Regions from separate parts of the Pseudomonas sp. HLS-6 TE3448 genome, predicted to be linked through region 4. Evidence: riboswitches for the same ligand, from Rfam matches in the RefSeq annotation. Region 4 holds a riboswitch; each other region holds the start of a gene.
What was found. Region 4 has a riboswitch for cobalamin ahead of cobW (cobalamin biosynthesis protein CobW). Riboswitches for the same ligand answer to the same signal wherever they lie in the genome.

Region 1 (4,207 bases), 420 kb from region 4:
CCGCGTACGCGTGCCGCTCAGCGCCGTGATTCCGGCCTGGAAAGCCTATGACCGACCCACCGCCGATGGGCCGGTGTCGCAGATCATTCAGGCTGCGGTGGACACCGGTATTGCCCGAGGCGCGTTTGCCGAAACCCTGCGCGTGGCGCGAGAGGCGCGTCCGTGGGTCGACAGTGGTTTGCAGCACGGTTGGCAGGACCCATTGAGCCAGGCTGCGATTGGCGACCTGGCCTGGCGCCTGCACGCTGCCGAAGCGATCCTCCGGGCGTCCGCCCAGGCCGTGGACCTTGCGCTTGCGGAGCCTACCGAAGCAAGCGTCGCCCACGCCTCGGTGGTTGTCGGCCAGGCCAAAGTCCTGTCTACCGAGATCGCCCTGTTGGCGTCGACCCGGCTGCTGGAACTGGGAGGCACGCGCAGTGTGTCTGCCAGCCAGGGGCTGGACCGTTTCTGGCGTAACGCGCGCACGCATACGCTGCACGATCCGGTGCGCTGGAAATACCACCTGATCGGCAACCAGCGCCTGAACGGCGTCAATCCACAACGTCATTCCTGGAACTGAGGACCTGCTTATGTCTCATGCTCATACACTGGCCGACCTGGGGTTCGCGCAAAATGTTCAACGTGCGCTGGTCGAACACTTGCAAGGGAGCCCGTTGAAGGACGATACCCTGACCATCGCAAGTATTGGTGACCTGGAGGTGCGTATTGCTGCCGCCGATGCGTTGCTGGCGCAGGCCGGGCGCTCGTCGGTCGAGGCCGCCAGCGCACGCTTGGCTGCCGCAGAAGCGGCACAACGGGCGAGTGAACTGCAGGTCGAACTGACCGGAAGGCAAACGCCGCGCCCGTCAATTGAGGGCGATGCCGTACCGTTGTCGCAACTGCGCCGTCGCTTGGGCGACCACTACCTCAATGGTGTGGCACTGACCTGAGCAAAACACACCTGCCATCCCGAGGGATCGGCATGGCAGGTGTGTCATTGATTACGCTACTTTGAGCGTGTTAACGCAGGTGAATCGGGCAACAAAGGCGTTGCTGGCGTAACGCTTGAGCTTGCGGGCCACCAGGCAGGTGAACAGCGGTTCACACAGCACCAACGGCAGGTAGGACGCTGCGAACATCGCCCAGTTACGCAAAGGTGTCGGCTCTTCGCCCATGGACAACCAGAAGCCCACCATCGCCACTACGCCGGTGTAATACACCGCATCGAACTTGACCACCTCGGTCCAGCGAACACGCCGCCCACCGATGTCAAAGAAGTGCCTACCCAGCAAGCCATGAGCCACGATCAGTGGCAGCATCAGCGACAATGCATTGACCCCCAGATGCAGCAGATCCTGCGGTTCAAACAACAGGCCTTGCAGCAACAGGCCGATGGCAAAGCCAAACAGCGTGGGAACAAACCCAAAGATGATGTAAACCGCGGAAGCGCCTACAAAATGCAGCTCTGATGCCCCGATTGGTAAATGGAACACTTCCATGAACACCGAGAAAAATGCCGCAGCCAGCACGGTTTTGATCAGGTTGTCGGGGCGTAGCAGCTTGTGTGAAAACGCCGCAAGCGTGGCAATGGCGGCAGCGTTTGCGTACAGCACTTTAGCGGCGTTGAGCACGCCAGGTTCAATATGCATCGGTTCTCCCTCCGAGGGATGCGAGTTCAGGAACTGCCAATAGCATTGGCGGTACTTGTGGCAGGTCTCCTGGCTCAAGGCTCAACACCCTCTCGCGCCTTCCCGGCTGAATTGGCCAGTGGCGTTTGCGAAAGAGCTAACCTATTACAGTTGCGGGGGCAGCGCAGGAATAACCGAAAGGTGCACCTGCTTCCCTATTGCTTCACCGGCGGGTGAAACCACAAAGCGTGGACAGAGTAAGTAATGCCGTTCATTTAAGGAAGCGGCATGCCCACATTCCCTGTTGCAGGCTTGCCTGCGATGGCGTCGGCGGGGTGTCAGTGAGCATGCGGTGCCTGTATCGTTGGTCAGGACGGGTCCTTGAATACGCGGCGACCAAGGTAGCTGAACGACAGCACCAGCAGAATCAGTGCGCCCGTGGCCACCTGTTGCCAGTAGAAGTTCCAGCCGATCAGCAGCAGGCCATTGGCGGTGATGTTCAGGAAGAGGACGCCCAGCAGCGTACCCGGTACGTTGGCCCGCCCATGGCGGTTGAGGGTGGTGCCGATAAATACGGCGCCGATGGCATTGATCAGAAAGGCGTTACCCGACATCGGTACGTAGGCATTCACTGTGCTGCTCAGCAAAATACCCGCGACTGAGCAGGCCAGGGCGCACGCGATGAACACCCGGGCGGTGATGCGCTGCACCGGCACACCGCTGTAGCGCGCGACCTCCGGTTGTTCGCCGATGGCCAGCACCTGACGGCCGAAGCGGCCTTTGGCGAGCGCTACACCGTAACCCGCCGCCAAAATCGCAACGATCAGTAGCGGCAGCGGAATGCCGAGCACGACGATGCTGGCCAGGGCAGGGCGTGCCTGTGCAGCCAGGTAGATCGGCTGGCCGCCGTCTGAGAGCAACTGCTGCACGCTGGTGCCGATAAATAGCGTACCGAGTGTCGCCAGGAATGGCGAAATACGCAACCCGCTGATCAACACTGCGTTGAACATGCCGGTCAGGCCGCCCACCAGTATCGCGGACACGATTGCCGGCAGCAGCCCAAAGCCGGCATTGAGCGATACGACGAACGTCAGTGCAGCCAGATCCAACGCTACGCTCACCGAAAGGTCGATACCGCCAGCGCTGATTGCCAGCGTCATGCCGATGGCGACGATGGCCAGGAGGGCGAAGTTGTTGAGCAATACACTGCTGAGGTTGCCCACACTGAGAAAACCGGGTGCATTGACCGCGAAAAATACCAGCAGCACCAGGAACAAGACGGGCAAGACCAGGCGCAGCCATTGACGACTGATTGATACCGAGGCGGTGCTGGGTAGCACTGTGGTTGATTGGTTCATGTCACGACCTCCCACGCAGCAGGCTTGAACTGGCGACGACCAGCAGAATCAATACACCCTGAACACCGTTGACCCAGAAGCTGGAGATGTTCAGCAGCTGGAAACCATTGACCAGGAAACCCACCAGCAACGTGGCCAGCAATGTGCCGCTGATGCTCGGGCGCAGGCGGCGGGAGAACACGCTGCCTAGAAAGGCGATGGCCACAACCGACAGCAGCATCTCCCCAGAGCCGGTGGTGCTGCCACTGAACCAGGCGGCCGAACAAAACGACGCCAGGCTCCCGCACAGACCACTGAGCAGGTAGCTGGAGAACTGATAGGTCGCCACAGGCAGGCCTGCTGCAGTTGCTGCTTCCGGGTACTCGCCAACGGCATACAGGCGCAGGCTGTAACGACTGAACTGGATCAGCAGCGTCAACAGCAGCGCGGCCATGAGGAACACCCAGGCCAATGCCGGCTGCCCCAGCCAATGACCAAAACTGAGCAGCTCCAGTAGCGCTGACTCGGTTGGTAGCACGGTATTTTCCGTCAGTACCAGCTCCAGGCCGGCAATCAGGTTCATGCTGGCCAGCGTCGCCAGCAGTGGCGGCAGGCGCAGGCCGACCACCACCAGGCCGTTCAGCGCGCCGATGGCCAGGCCACATGCCAAGGTCAGGGCGATGCTGCTGGCCGCACTGACGCCCGCATTGTTCAGCGTGGCATAGACGGCGGCCGACAGCCCGAGATTGGCCGCCAGCGACAGGTCAAGGCCGCCAGATACCACGTTGGAGCCGCCACCGATGATCACGATGGTCAGCCCGAAAGCGAGTAGGCCGAGGATTGCAGACTGCGCGAAGACATTCGAGAGGTTGGTGGGTGAAAGGAAGTTTTGCGCTGTACTGGCAAATACCAGCAAGATCGCCAGGAACGCCAGCGAAGCGCCATGGCGCAGCAGTTTCAATTGCCAGCGGTTCGAGAGTCGTGGGACCGACACGCTGGCCAGGGAGAGATCAGTGGACATAGTCGGGTTCCTGTTGATGATGTGTGCCGGACGCAAGCGCCAGTAGCGTGTCGCTGTCGAGCTCGGCGGCCTTGCGTTGTGCAACGATGACCCCTCGATGCATGACATAGAGGCGGTCGCACAGGCCCAGCAGCTCGGGCAGATCGGACGAAAGCAGCAAGACACCGGCGCCTTGCTCCACCAGCTTTCCGATCAGACGGTAGATCTCCACTTTGGCGCCGATGTCGATACCGACGCTGGGC
Region 2 (4,207 bases), 540 kb from region 4:
CCGCTCCCGTGGCTTGAGGGTCGTGTATGGCGGCTATCTAAGCGAGTGACGGTGGCCTGGCACAAGCGAATAAAAATTCTACTGTCATTCCTAAAAGTATCGAATTTGGCGTCACCTGCCACAAAGCACTTCGCAAGAGGGTTTCCCTTAAGACCTCGCGCAGTCGCCCCATACACACTTTAAATTCCCCCAAGGAATGATGTTCTGAGTATTGCTCGTTTGTTGAAGCGCCGCTCGTCGACCAATACTGATCTGGATCAATTACCAGGAGCAGGACGCAGTACCGACACGGAAGGTTTCCTTACTAACGATTGTTCAGCGCCGGCTCACCCCGAAAGGACCTGTGGGCCAGGGGGCTGCTGAACCGAGGGTTGATGCATGAGTTCAAACAATAACAACCGCGGGCAACGCTCGCTCAAGCATGGCCTGACCACACGCCAGGTCTCGATGATCTCCATCGCAGGCATTATCGGTGCGGGTCTATTCATCGGTTCCTCCAACGCTATCGCCACCGCAGGCCCGGCCATCCTGATCTCCTACGCACTGACCGGTTTGCTGGTGCTGTTGGTCATGCGCATGCTCGGCGAAATGGCCGTTGCAAACCCGAACAGCGGTTCGTTTTCCACCTACGCCGGCGAGGCCATCGGCCCTTGGGCCGGCTTCACCATCGGCTGGCTGTACTGGTGGTTCTGGGTGTTGATCATCCCGGTCGAAGCCATCGCCGGTGCCGACATCCTGCATGCCTGGTACCCCGCCATCCCGTCCTGGGCCTTCACCTTCCTGATCATGGTCACCCTGTCGGCCACCAACCTGATCAGCGTGCGCAATTTCGGCACCTTCGAGTACTGGTTCGCCCTGATCAAGATCATCGCCATCCTGGCCTTCATCGGCGTATGCAGCGCGGCCGTACTGGGCTACTGGCCGCTGGCTGAAGTCTCGGGGGTCGGACAACTGCTGAGCAATGGCGGCTTCATGCCGAATGGCTTTGGTGCGGTACTGGGCGGCATTCTTGTGACCATCTTCTCGTTCTTCGGCGCCGAGATCGTCACCATCGCCGCTGACGAAACCGAGAACCCCAAAGAGAAGATCCGCCGCGCCACCAACCTGGTGATCTACCGTATTGCGATCTTCTACATCTTCTCGATTTTCTTCATCGTCTCGCTGGTTGCCTGGAACGATCCACGGCTGCTGCAAGTCGGCTCGTTCCAGCGCGCACTGGAAGTGCTCAATGTGCCAGGCGCGAAACTGATCGTTGACCTGGTGGTGTTCGTCGCCGTGACCAGTTGCATGAACTCGGGCCTGTACACCGCATCGCGCATGCTTTACTCGCTGGGCGCACGCGGCGAAGCACCGACTGCAACCCGCTACATTTCGCGCAGCGGCGTGCCGACCGTGGCCGTGCTGATGTCCACCCTGGCAGGCTTCGTCGGCTGCCTGATCAACTACCTGTTGCCGGGCAAGGTCTTTGGCTTCCTGCTCTCGACCACCGGCGCCATCGCCCTGCTGGTGTACCTGGTGATCGCGGTGTCACAACTGCGCATGCGTAAACAGCTGGAGCAGAAAGGCCAGACCCCGGTGTTTCGGATGTGGCTGTTCCCATGGCTGACCTGGTTCGTCATCGCCTTGATCTGCAGCGTGCTCGGCTACATGTTGTTCAGCGCTGCATATCGCTATGAAACCCTGATGACCGCAGCGGTCGCCGGCATCGTCCTGATGATCAGCCTGGTGCGCAAATCGAGCACGACAACACCTGCCACTGCTGCCGCGCAACGCGGCTAAGTGATTGACTGAGCTGGCGTTCGATGTTCAGATGCGCGCCAGTTTCAGGTGTCCTGCGCCGCCGTGCGCAGGGTGAAACGGGAAGCCGGTGCGTCTCTTTGACCAGTCCGGCGCTGCCCCCGCAACGGTAAGCGAGCGAGGCCTTCGACAGACCACTGTGCCACGGCATGGGAAGGTGAAGGCCTCATGACCCTCGCAAGCCCGGAGACCGGCCTGAAGCCTTGTTTGGCAACCCCGCGGTGGGCGGGCGCAGGCCGGTTGGCGGGCGCCTGCGTGCTCGTCATGCCTATATGCGTTATTCCCCCGGGATTCATTCATTCCTGTTTCAGCCTGGAACGACATGTCCCGCAATTACCTGTTTCACACCCTTGTGTCCTCTGCTTGCCTCTCGCTTTCACTGCCGACACTGGCCACCGATGATGCCGAGCGCATCCTCGCCCTGCCCTCGACAGCCATCACGGGCGATCGTGATAGCGAACGCGAAGCCATCAATCTGGCAACGCCATTGCCGACCGGCTCCCGACTGAACCTCAGTGCGCTGGAGACGCCTGCCAGCACCAGCAGCCTCGCTGCCGAGGCCATCGACGGGCGCAACAACCGCAGTGTGCAGGACGCGGTCAGTCGCTCGCCGGGTATCACCTCTGTGGGCACCCCGGGCAACGGCAACACCGCCCTCTCTGCCCGAGGCTTCAGCGGTCACAGCTCGGTGATGACCCTGTTCGACGGCTCGCGCTTGTACACCGGTGCAGGCACCCAGAGCTTCCCGGTAGACCTGTGGATGGTCGAGCGCATCGACATCATTCGCGGCCCAGCCTCGGTGCTGTATGGCGAAGGGGCAACCGGGGCCGTGATCAATGTGATCCCGAAGAAGCCCTTCACCGGCGAGATCCGTAACCACCTGCGCCTGGGCTATGGCTCGTATGACCGCCAGCAATTGGGCCTGGACAGCGGTGGTTCGTTAAACGAGCGGCTGAGCTACCGGCTCACCCTCAACCGTGAGCAGAGCAACGGCTGGATTGATCGCGGCGACTCGGAAAACCTCGCCGTCAGTGCCGCGCTGCGTTGGGATGCCAGTGATGACCTGAGCTTCACCCTGGCCCATGAGCGTGGCGACAGTGAGCCGATGAACGACTTCGGTACTCCGCTGATCGACGGCCACTACCGCGACAGCCTGCGCAAAAAGAACTACAACCTCCATGACGCGGTACAGCGTTACCACGATGAATGGACGCGACTGAACAGCGACTGGTCGATCAACGAGAGCCTGACGGCCAGCAACCAGCTCTATTACATCAAGAGCCGCCGGCACTGGCGCAATGCCGAGGACTACAGCTGGGACAGCAGCCGCGACCAACTGCTGCGCCAGAGCTACCTGCACATCAAGCATGATCAGGAGCAAATCGGCGACCGCCAGAGCTTTTCCCTCGACCATACGTTGTTCGGCCTGACGAGCAAGACCGTGGTCGGTGCCGAATACAACCGGATTCGTTTCGACGTCGACAGCAACTCGCCCTACACCGACAACGGCGGCGACTACATCGACCCGTGGCAACCGGCCCCGGGTTACTTCAGCAGCCAGGACCCCACCCGCCCACAAACTCACAGCACCACCCAGACCTTTGCCCTGTTCGCGGAAAACCGCACGCAATTGTCAGAGCGCTGGTCGCTGGTCACCGGAATTCGCCGCGACCAGAACCATATCGACCGCGACAACCGGGTCGACGGCACGCGCAGCGACCGCAGCCTCGACGGTGGCAACTGGCGTGCCGGGCTGGTGTATGCAGTCACCGAGCAGCTGTCGCTGTACGGCCAGTACTCCACCAGTGAAGACGGGGTTGGCGACCTGATCAGCCTCAGCCCGGCTGCACAGCAGATGGACCTGACCGAGTCGAAGCAAACCGAGCTCGGCCTCAAGCAGCAGTTCTGGAACGGCCGTGGCGAGTGGACGCTGGCGGCTTATCAGATCGTGAAAAAGAAGCTGCCGGTGGTCACCGACAGCCACACGCGACTCACCCAGCAAGTCGGCCAGCAGTCTTCCGAAGGCCTGGAGGCGACCCTGGAGCTGGCCCTTGCGCAGCAGTGGCACGTCTCGGCAAACGCCTCGCTGGTGCGTGCCGCGTATGATGACTTCGACGAGGTGGTGGCCGGTAATATCGTGTCCCGCACGGGCAACCGCCCGATCGGTGTGCCACGGCGCACCGCCAACCTCTGGCTCAGCAAGGCCCTGCGCAACAACCTCGATGCCGGGCTGGGCCTGCGTTACGTTGATGCGCGCTATGCCGATACCGCCAACCAGGCAACGGTACCGGGCTACACCGTGGTCGATGGGAATCTCGGCTGGCAACTGCTGCCGGAGGTGCGTTTGGGCCTGCAACTGAATAACCTGCTCGACCGCCGCTATGCCGTCACGGCCCATAGCGCTGAGCAA
Region 3 (4,207 bases), 3.7 Mb from region 4:
ACCACTATTTTCTGGCCAAGTGCCAGCCGGCTTCAGACAGGATGCTCTGACTATGTCGATGATGGCGCGTTTCGCTGTACTTGCCCTGGCAGCCCTGCTGGGCGCCTGCTCAACCCAGGCTCCGGCCCCGCGAGTGGTCGAGCCTGCGGTCATGGCACCGCAAGTCTATTTCTCCCCGGTTGCCGAAGATGTACTGTTCCGCGCCTTGGGCCTGGTGGGTACGCCGTATCGTTGGGGTGGCAACACGCCGGACTCCGGATTCGATTGCAGCGGCCTGATCGGCTATGTTTATCGTGATGCCGCAGGTATTTCCCTGCCGCGTTCTACCCGCGAGATGATCGGCATTCGTGCGCCGAACATCGAACGTAATGCGCTGCAGTCTGGCGATCTGGTGTTTTTTGCCACCAATGGTGGCTCCGAGGTCAGCCATGCCGGTATCTATGTGGGCGAAGGGCGTTTTGTCCATGCGCCTCGTACCGGTGGTACGGTGCGACTGGACTACCTCGCGAACAGCTATTGGCAAAAGGCTTACCTGAACGCCAAGCGTGTGCTGCAGCCGCCGCAGCCGAACCTGGCACGCAACCCCTGATCTGAATCGAGGTGGGCGATGACCGGTCAGACGCTCTACCTCGACGATGCCCTCTATCACTACCTGCAAGGTGTTTCACTGCGTGAGACGCCGCTGTTGGCGCGTCTGCGTGCTGAAACCCAGGCGTTGCCAGAGGCGCGCTGGCAGGTTGCGCCCGAACAGGGGCAGTTACTCGCCTTGCTGATACGGTTGATCGGTGCCCGTCGAGTCATCGAAGTGGGTACCTTCACTGGCTACAGCGCCCTGTGCATGGCGCAAGCCATGGATGGGGGGCATCTGCTGTGTTGCGACCTGCCAGGCGATTACAACGCCACGGCACAGCGCTACTGGCAAGAGGCCGGTGTTGCCGAGTGTATCGAGTTGCGCCTGGGGCCGGCGCTGCAAACCCTGGCAACACTCGATGCAGAATCCTTCGACTTGATCTTCATTGATGCCGATAAGGCCAATTACCCGCGTTACCTGGAGGAAGCCTTGCGCGTGCTGCGTCCGGGTGGCCTGGTGGTGTTCGACAACACCCTGTGGAGTGGGCGCGTGCTTCAGGTCGTACCGGACAGTGAAGACACCCGTGCAATCCAGGCGCTGAACGCGGCATTGAAGGACGACCTGCGGGTGGATTTGTCGTTGCTGCCGCTGGGGGATGGGCTGACCTTATGCCGCAAGCGCTGAACGTGTCTGTCGCGCCTCGCGCATGGCACGGCGTCAGCAGGTGTTCTGACAGCTTTAATTGACGCTCCCGGCCCAACCCTCTAACCTTCGCGACTTGTTTCAGGTGCTCTGCAGCCGTGGCGGTTGGCAGGGTGAAACAGGGAAGCCGGTGGGCGCTTGCAGCGCGATTCCGGCGCTGCCCCCGCAACGGTAGGTGAGTCAAGGTTACGCAGGGCCACGGGGTCTACGACCCGGGAAGGCGCGTCGCCAGGGTGTGCATGACCCCGCTCACAAGCCCGGAGACCGGCCTGTTACAGCCAACGGCATCACGGAGGGTGATGCGCGGTACGCCGGCCTCTGGCCGCAGCCCTGCGCGTTTTTCGTGTGCTTTGTCCATTCATCTGTCGCGCCGCCCAGTGGCCTTTCCAAACCCCAGCCCGTGCCGGTCGTCGTTGCTGACGATGGCCTGTGGTGCCCGGCCGACAGTTGCCTGCGGAGACTAGCGATGACTGAATCCACCGAGCGTGACGAACGCCACTTGGCGCGCATGCTGCGTAAAAAAGCGGTGATCGACGAGCGTATTGCCAATTCCCCGAACGAGTGCGGCTTGCTGCTGGTATTGAGCGGCAATGGCAAGGGCAAGAGCAGTTCGGCGTTCGGCATGCTTGCCCGCGCCATGGGCCACGGCATGCAGTGCGGCGTGGTGCAGTTCATCAAGGGCCGCAATAGCACCGGAGAAGAACTGTTCTTCCGGCGTTTTCCCGAGCAGGTGCGTTATCACGTGATGGGCGAGGGGTTTACCTGGGAAACCCAGGACCGGCAGCGTGACATTGCCGCGGCTGAAGCCGCCTGGGTGGTGACGCGCGAGTTGCTGCAGGATCCGACCATCAGCCTGGTGGTGCTCGATGAACTGAACATCGCACTCAAACATGGCTACCTCGACCTGGATCAGGTGCTCACCGACCTGCAGGCCCGGCCACCGATGCAGCATGTGATCGTTACCGGTCGCGGTGCCAAGCCGGAGCTGATCGAACTGGCCGATACCGTCACTGAGATGGGCATGATCAAGCATGCATTTCAGGCCGGTATTCGTGCCCAGAAAGGCGTCGAGCTATGAGTGAAACCCGGCATTGCCCGGCAGTATTGATTGCGGCGCCGGCGTCCGGTCAGGGCAAGACCACGGTCACTGCGGCGCTGGCGCGGCTGCACCGCAACCAGGGTCGCAAGGTGCGGGTGTTCAAATGTGGCCCGGACTTTCTCGATCCGATGATCCTTGAGCGTGCAAGCGGCGCCCCGGTCTACCAGCTGGACCTGTGGATGATTGGCGCCGAGCAGAGCCGACGCTTGCTGTGGGAAGCAGCGGCTGAAGCCGATGTGATTCTCATCGAGGGCGTCATGGGCCTGTTTGACGGTACGCCATCCAGTGCCGATCTGGCTCGGCACTTTGGTGTGCCGGTGCTGGCGGTGATCGACGGTACAGCCATGGCGCAAACCTTCGGTGCGCTGGCGTTGGGCCTGGCACGCTATCAGCCAGACCTGCCATTTGCTGGCGTACTGGCCAACCGCGTCGGTTCATTGCGCCACGCACAACTGCTGGAGGGTAGCCTCACCGAGGGGCTGCGCTGGTATGGCGGCCTGTCACGGGAAACCGCCATCGAGTTGCCGAGCCGTCACCTGGGGCTGGTTCAGGCCAGTGAACTGAACGACCTCGACCTGCGCCTGGATGCGGCTGCCGAGGCGCTGGGGGGAAGTTGCGAATCGGCGTTGCCACCGAGCGTAGCATTTTCAGCCCCCCAACCGCACACGGTTGAGCCTTTGTTGGCCGGTGTCCGCATCGCCGTGGCCCGTGATGAGGCGTTTGCCTTTACCTATGGCGCCAACCTCGATGTGCTCCGCGACATGGGCGCGCAGTTGAGCTTTTTCTCGCCGTTGCATGACGAGCATTTACCGGAGGCCGACAGCCTCTATTTGCCGGGCGGCTACCCTGAACTGCACCATCAGGCCCTGGCGGCCAACAGACCCATGCTGACGGCCATTCGTACCCATCATCAATTGGGCAAGCCGCTGTTGGCCGAGTGCGGTGGCATGCTCTACCTGCTGGATGCCCTCACTGATGTGGCGGGTGAGCGTGCCGAGTTGCTCGGCCTGTTGCCCGGTGAAGCCGTCATGCAAAAGCGCTTGGCCGCGCTGGCGTTGCAAGCGGTGGCATTGCCGGAAGGCACCTTGCGCGGGCACACCTACCACCATTCGTTGACCCAGACCGAGTTGACCCCGATTGCTCGCGGGCAGAGCCCCAATGGTGGGCGTGGAGCCGAAGCGGTCTATCGCTGTGGGCGGCTGACCGCCTCCTATGTGCATTTCTATTTTCCTTCCAACCCCCACGCGTCGGCGGCGCTACTGGCACCATGAGCGAACACGATTTCAGCGCGGACGAGCGGGCGGCGGTGTACCGCGTGATTGCCGAGCGCCGTGACATGCGTCACTTCATCGGCGGCAAGGTGGCACCTGAGCTTCTGGCGCGCCTGCTTCAGGCTGCGCACCAGGCCCCCAGCGTTGGCTTGATGCAACCCTGGCGCTTTATCCGTATTACTGACCGCAGCTTGCGTCAGCGTATCCAGGTGGTCGTGGAGCAGGAGCGGGTGCGCACAGCCGAAGCGCTTGGCGAGCGTGCCGACGACTTCATGAAACTCAAGGTCGAAGGCATCAGCGACTGTGCCGAGGTGTTGGTGGCAGCATTGATGGATAAGCGCGAGGGGCATATTTTCGGTCGCCGTACGCTGCCGGAAATGGACCTGGCGTCACTCTCCTGCGCTATCCAGAACCTCTGGTTGGCGGCGCGGGCCGAAGGGCTGGGGATGGGCTGGGTATCGTTGTTCGAGCCACAGGCACTGGCGGATTTGCTGGGGATGCCGGAAGGGGCCAAGCCGTTGGCCGTGCTCTGCCTGGGGCCGGTGGCGGCATTTTATCCTGCGC
Region 4 (4,207 bases):
GCTGGCCCTTGACGGTAATCAGCTCCGGGTCGCCGGGGCCGGCACCGATGAAATAGACGGTCATGGGGTGAATCCTGAAGGTAAGGTCGATGCGAGGCGCAGATTATCCGTCAAAGGACGCGCCGCAGGCCAATGCCAGGGTGGCATTAAGGCTGGCATGGCGTGGAACAAGGAGCTGTGCAGGCATTGAGCCGTAGTGCTCGGCCAATGCAAGTGCAGCACTTTCAGCGACGCTGTAACAGCCGCTGTGGGCGAAGGCGGTGAGCGAACGGTGGGTCAGGCGTGATTCAAAGGTGGCTAACTGGGCAGCGCTGAAAAACAGCAGTGGAATGCCGAGTTGAGCGGCGAGGGCATGCAGGCCGGCCTCCTCGCTTTTCAGTTCGATACTGGCAAGGCCAAGCAGGTTATCGTGGCTGAGGCCATGGGCCTGCAGGGTTTGATCCAGTAGATCGCTCAAGGCTGCCACCGAACAGCCTCGGCGACAGCCCAACCCGGCGAATACTCGCAACGGATTGGGCCGTTCAGGCATTACGCCTGGCTCTGGCGACGGTAGAGCCAACTGCTGATCAAGCCCAATGCCAGCCAGAAGGCAGCGTTGGTCAGCAGTGAGGCGAGTTTGAATTCGGCCTCCAGTGCTTCCGGAGCCAAGGCCTCATGCGCGTCTGGCTGTGGTGCACCGATTACATGAGGGATGACCAGCAGTACGGCGCCCAGTAACTTGAGCAAACCGTTGTTGGCGAATGCAATAAGCCCCAAGCCAATGGCGGTGGCCGCTGCAGTACCGATCCACCAGAATTGGCGTTGCGCCAGATCGGCCGCGGCCGTTCCTGGCAACTCCGCTGGCAAGCCCAGCGTGGGCGCCAGGCAGAACACCGCAAAGCCTGCCAGGCCCCACAGTACGCCTGCGGCCCAACCAGCAGGCGCACGCAAGGTATACAGCCCCGCCAGTACCAGGGCAAAACCGACGGCCACTACCAGGTTGCTACCGGTCGTGGCCAGCAGCCGTTGCCAGCCGTCTTCGGGGGCCCAGGCTTGCGCATCGTGATGATGTTCGGCGGTACCCGCATCATGGCTGTGGGTTTCGACTGCAGGCGCTGCACTCTCGTAGGCTTCCGCCTTGATAATCAGCGGGGTGACCCACAGGCTTTGCAGCAAGGTCAGCAGCAGGGCAGCGAGCAGGCCGGTGAAGCCGGCCGTGCGGACAATGTGCTTGATCATGGCGCTGTCCCTTAGTGGCAAGGAAACGCGGCGCTGTGACGGGTGTCATGGGCAGCGTTGTGAACCGCCTCGATGTGCGAAAAACCCGCGAAGTAAACCAGGCACAAGCCCAGCAGCGATGCGCCGATAGCGACGACCAGGCGCTGGCTGCGAGTGGTACTGATGGCGGCGGAGTGGCTGTGGGCGGTTGTGACGGGCATGGTGCTTTCCTCTGAGGGGTTATCAGCAGCAGGCATGCGCAAGAAACCCATGGGCGGACTCACCCAGAGGTTGCAACAGCGCCCGCCCACCGCGGGTTTGTCAATTCTGTACTGGGCCGGTCTCCGGGCTTGCGAGGGCTGGCACTGTGCTTAGCCTGGAGCGTCACCTTCCCATGCCGCGTTGCTGGCACAGTGGTCTAGACGCTTTCCTCGCTTACCGTTGCGGGGGCAGCACCGGCATTGTCGCGCGTAACTCAGGCCGCGACGCACCGGTTTCCCGTTTCACCTCGTTAAAGGCACCCAAACGAAGGAGGTAGCAAATCATGGGCGCAGGTGCGCGTCAATCACAACGACGGTTGACCGACCCTGAACGACTGCGTAGCCTTGCCGTTTCGAGGTTCTCCGGTCAGCCCGGAGCTAAGACGGGAACGCGGTTTAAGCCGCGGCTGCCCCCGCAACTGTAAGCGTTGCAAAGCCTGGCATTGCCACTGCGTAGTTTTGCGGGAAGGCGCCGGTGCCGCTGGTATGTTCGCCAGCACGACGCAAGCCAGGAGACCTGCCTCGGACAGTTTCCGACATTCAACCGGGCGGGGTGATCCGGTAGCGAACGCGCACGGGCACATGACCCCCGTGGTTTTCGTCGTGCCCGCCCGCCATTGCTGCCAAGGGCAACGACATGAAAACACTGGCAAAACTCCCCGTCACCATCGTCACCGGCTTTCTCGGCTCGGGCAAAACCACGCTGTTGCGGCATATGCTCGACAATGCACAGGGTCGCCGTATTGCAGTCATCGTCAATGAGTTTGGCGAGCTGGGCATCGACGGTGAAATCCTCAAGCAATGCAGCATCGGCTGTACTGAAGAAGAGGCGAGCGGCCGGGTGTACGAGCTTGCCAACGGCTGCCTGTGCTGCACCGTGCAGGAAGAGTTCTTCCCGGTCATGCGCGAGCTGGTGGCGCGTCGTGGCGACCTGGACCATATCCTCATCGAAACCAGTGGCCTGGCCCTGCCAAAGCCTCTGGTACAAGCCTTCCAGTGGCCGGAAATCCGTAACGCCTGCACGGTCGATGCGGTCATTACCGTGGTCGACAGCCCGGCCGTGGCTGCCGGTACGTTTGCGGCGTATCCGGACCAGGTGGATGCCCAGCGTAAACTCGACCCGAACCTGGACCACGAGTCCCCGCTGCATGAACTGTTTGCCGACCAGCTGGCCAGTGCCGATCTGGTGGTACTGAACAAGGCCGACCTGATCGAGGCGCATGCCTTGGCAGCGGTACGCGCCGAAGTGGCCGAAGAGCTGCCACCCGCGGTCAAAGTCGTCGAGGCCAGCAGTGGCCGTCTACCGCTTGAAGTCTTGCTCGGATTGGCTGCGGAATCGGAAGCGCACATTGACGGTCGTCGCACTCACCATGACAGCCATCATGACGGCGAAGACCATGATGATCATGACCACGACGCTTTCGACTCCATTTCGATTGAGCTGCCTGAATCCGACGAGAGCTTGCTGCTTGATGCCTTGACCCAACTGGTCGTACGTCACGGCATCCTCCGCGCCAAAGGCTTTGCAGCCATTCCGGGCAAGCCGATGCGCCTGCTGATCCAGGGTGTCGGTACGCGTTTCGACAAGCACTTCGATCGTGCCTGGCGCGCAGACGAGCCGCGCAGTACCCGTCTGGTACTGATCGGCCAGGCGCTGGATGGTGCGACACTGGAAGCTGAACTGCGTACAGCGCTGGGCGCCTGACCCATGCACCTGCTGCGGACCCAGCCCGGCGGCTTTGTGCCGGATGACAGTATTGCCGACTTGGGCCAGACACCCGCCGAGCTGGTTATTCTCTGCAGCGGTGATTCACACCTGGCACTGCTGGCCGAAACGGCCCGGCAATTGCCGGAGGATTATCCCAGCCTGCGTCTGGCCAACCCGATGCAGGTGCAGAATCATGCGTCGGTAGACCTGTATGTTGACCAGGTGCTGCGCCATGCCAAGGTCATTTTGGTGTCGCTACACGGCGGCATTGGGTATTGGCGTTATGGCGTCGAGCAGTTGGTGGCATTGGCTGCCCAAGGCGTGCAGTTGATCCTGGTGCCGGGGGATGACCGTCCGGATCCGGAGTTGAGCAGCCTTGGCAACGTGCCGGCGGCAGACGCGGAGCGGCTCTGGCACTTTCTGCGGCAGGGCGGCAAGGCCAACGCGCTGAACCTCTTCAAATGCATGGCCAATCAATGGCTTGGGCGTGACTACAGCTGGGATATCCCCCAGCAGCTGCCCCGCACGGTGGTGTATCACCCGCAGCGCGAGGCGGCGGTACTGGACGACTGGTTCGCTGACTGGGTAGCCAGTCAGCCGGTGGTGGCTGTCCTGTTCTACCGCTCGCACCTGCAAGCGGCCAATACAGCCTTTATCGATGTGTTCTGCGAGCGCATCCGCGCCGCAGGGCTCAACCCGCTGCCCATCGCGGTGGCGAGCCTCAAGGAAGCCGAGTGCCTGGCCCAAGTGGAAGCCTGGCTGGACCAGGTCGAGGCCGCGCTGGTCATCAATACAACCGGGTTTGCCCAGTCCAGCCCGCAAAAGCCCCACCTTCGGCCATTTCGCCGCGATATTCCGGTGCTGCAGGCCATTTGTGCCCAAGACAACGAACCCGGTTGGCAGGCCAGCGAGCAGGGCTTGGGCGCACGTGATCTGGCGATGCACATTGCCTTGCCGGAGCTCGATGGGCGCATCATCACCCGCCCGATCAGTTTCAAGGACCTGGCGTGGCGCAGTGAGCGCAGCCAGTCGGATGTTGTCT

Region 1: linked by a shared signal. The riboswitch ahead of AB7M23_RS15860 (energy-coupling factor ABC transporter permease) and the one ahead of cobW (cobalamin biosynthesis protein CobW) in region 4 are both predicted to bind cobalamin.
Region 2: linked by a shared signal. The riboswitch ahead of AB7M23_RS19995 (TonB-dependent receptor) and the one ahead of cobW (cobalamin biosynthesis protein CobW) in region 4 are both predicted to bind cobalamin.
Region 3: linked by a shared signal. The riboswitch ahead of cobO (cob(I)yrinic acid a,c-diamide adenosyltransferase) and the one ahead of cobW (cobalamin biosynthesis protein CobW) in region 4 are both predicted to bind cobalamin.

The regions. Positions count from the first base shown of each region.
Region 1 is NZ_JBRJIO010000001.1:3,424,415-3,428,621, forward strand. It holds gene AB7M23_RS15850 (SfnB family sulfur acquisition oxidoreductase) at 1-559, shown strand, start outside; gene AB7M23_RS15855 (hypothetical protein) at 570-929, shown strand; gene AB7M23_RS15860 (energy-coupling factor ABC transporter permease) at 981-1,628, opposite strand; cobalamin riboswitch at 1,671-1,866, opposite strand; gene AB7M23_RS15865 (ABC transporter permease) at 1,976-2,965, opposite strand; gene AB7M23_RS15870 (ABC transporter permease) at 2,967-3,965, opposite strand; gene AB7M23_RS15875 (sugar ABC transporter ATP-binding protein) at 3,955-4,207, opposite strand, start outside.
Region 2 is NZ_JBRJIO010000001.1:4,380,387-4,384,593, forward strand. It holds gene AB7M23_RS19990 (amino acid permease) at 379-1,779, shown strand; cobalamin riboswitch at 1,810-2,010, shown strand; partial or broken gene AB7M23_RS19995 (TonB-dependent receptor) at 2,070-4,207, shown strand, end outside.
Region 3 is NZ_JBRJIO010000001.1:120,883-125,089, reverse strand. It holds gene AB7M23_RS00555 (C40 family peptidase) at 53-589, shown strand; gene AB7M23_RS00550 (O-methyltransferase) at 608-1,255, shown strand; cobalamin riboswitch at 1,340-1,560, shown strand; gene cobO (cob(I)yrinic acid a,c-diamide adenosyltransferase) at 1,740-2,351, shown strand; gene AB7M23_RS00540 (cobyrinate a,c-diamide synthase) at 2,348-3,643, shown strand; gene bluB (5,6-dimethylbenzimidazole synthase) at 3,640-4,207, shown strand, end outside.
Region 4 is NZ_JBRJIO010000001.1:3,844,438-3,848,644, forward strand. It holds gene cobM (precorrin-4 C(11)-methyltransferase) at 1-64, opposite strand, end outside; gene AB7M23_RS17730 (cobalamin biosynthesis protein) at 104-529, opposite strand; gene AB7M23_RS17735 (CbtA family protein) at 529-1,218, opposite strand; gene AB7M23_RS17740 (CbtB domain-containing protein) at 1,230-1,418, opposite strand; cobalamin riboswitch at 1,516-1,737, opposite strand; cobalamin riboswitch at 1,797-1,996, shown strand; gene cobW (cobalamin biosynthesis protein CobW) at 2,095-3,162, shown strand; gene cobN (cobaltochelatase subunit CobN) at 3,166-4,207, shown strand, end outside.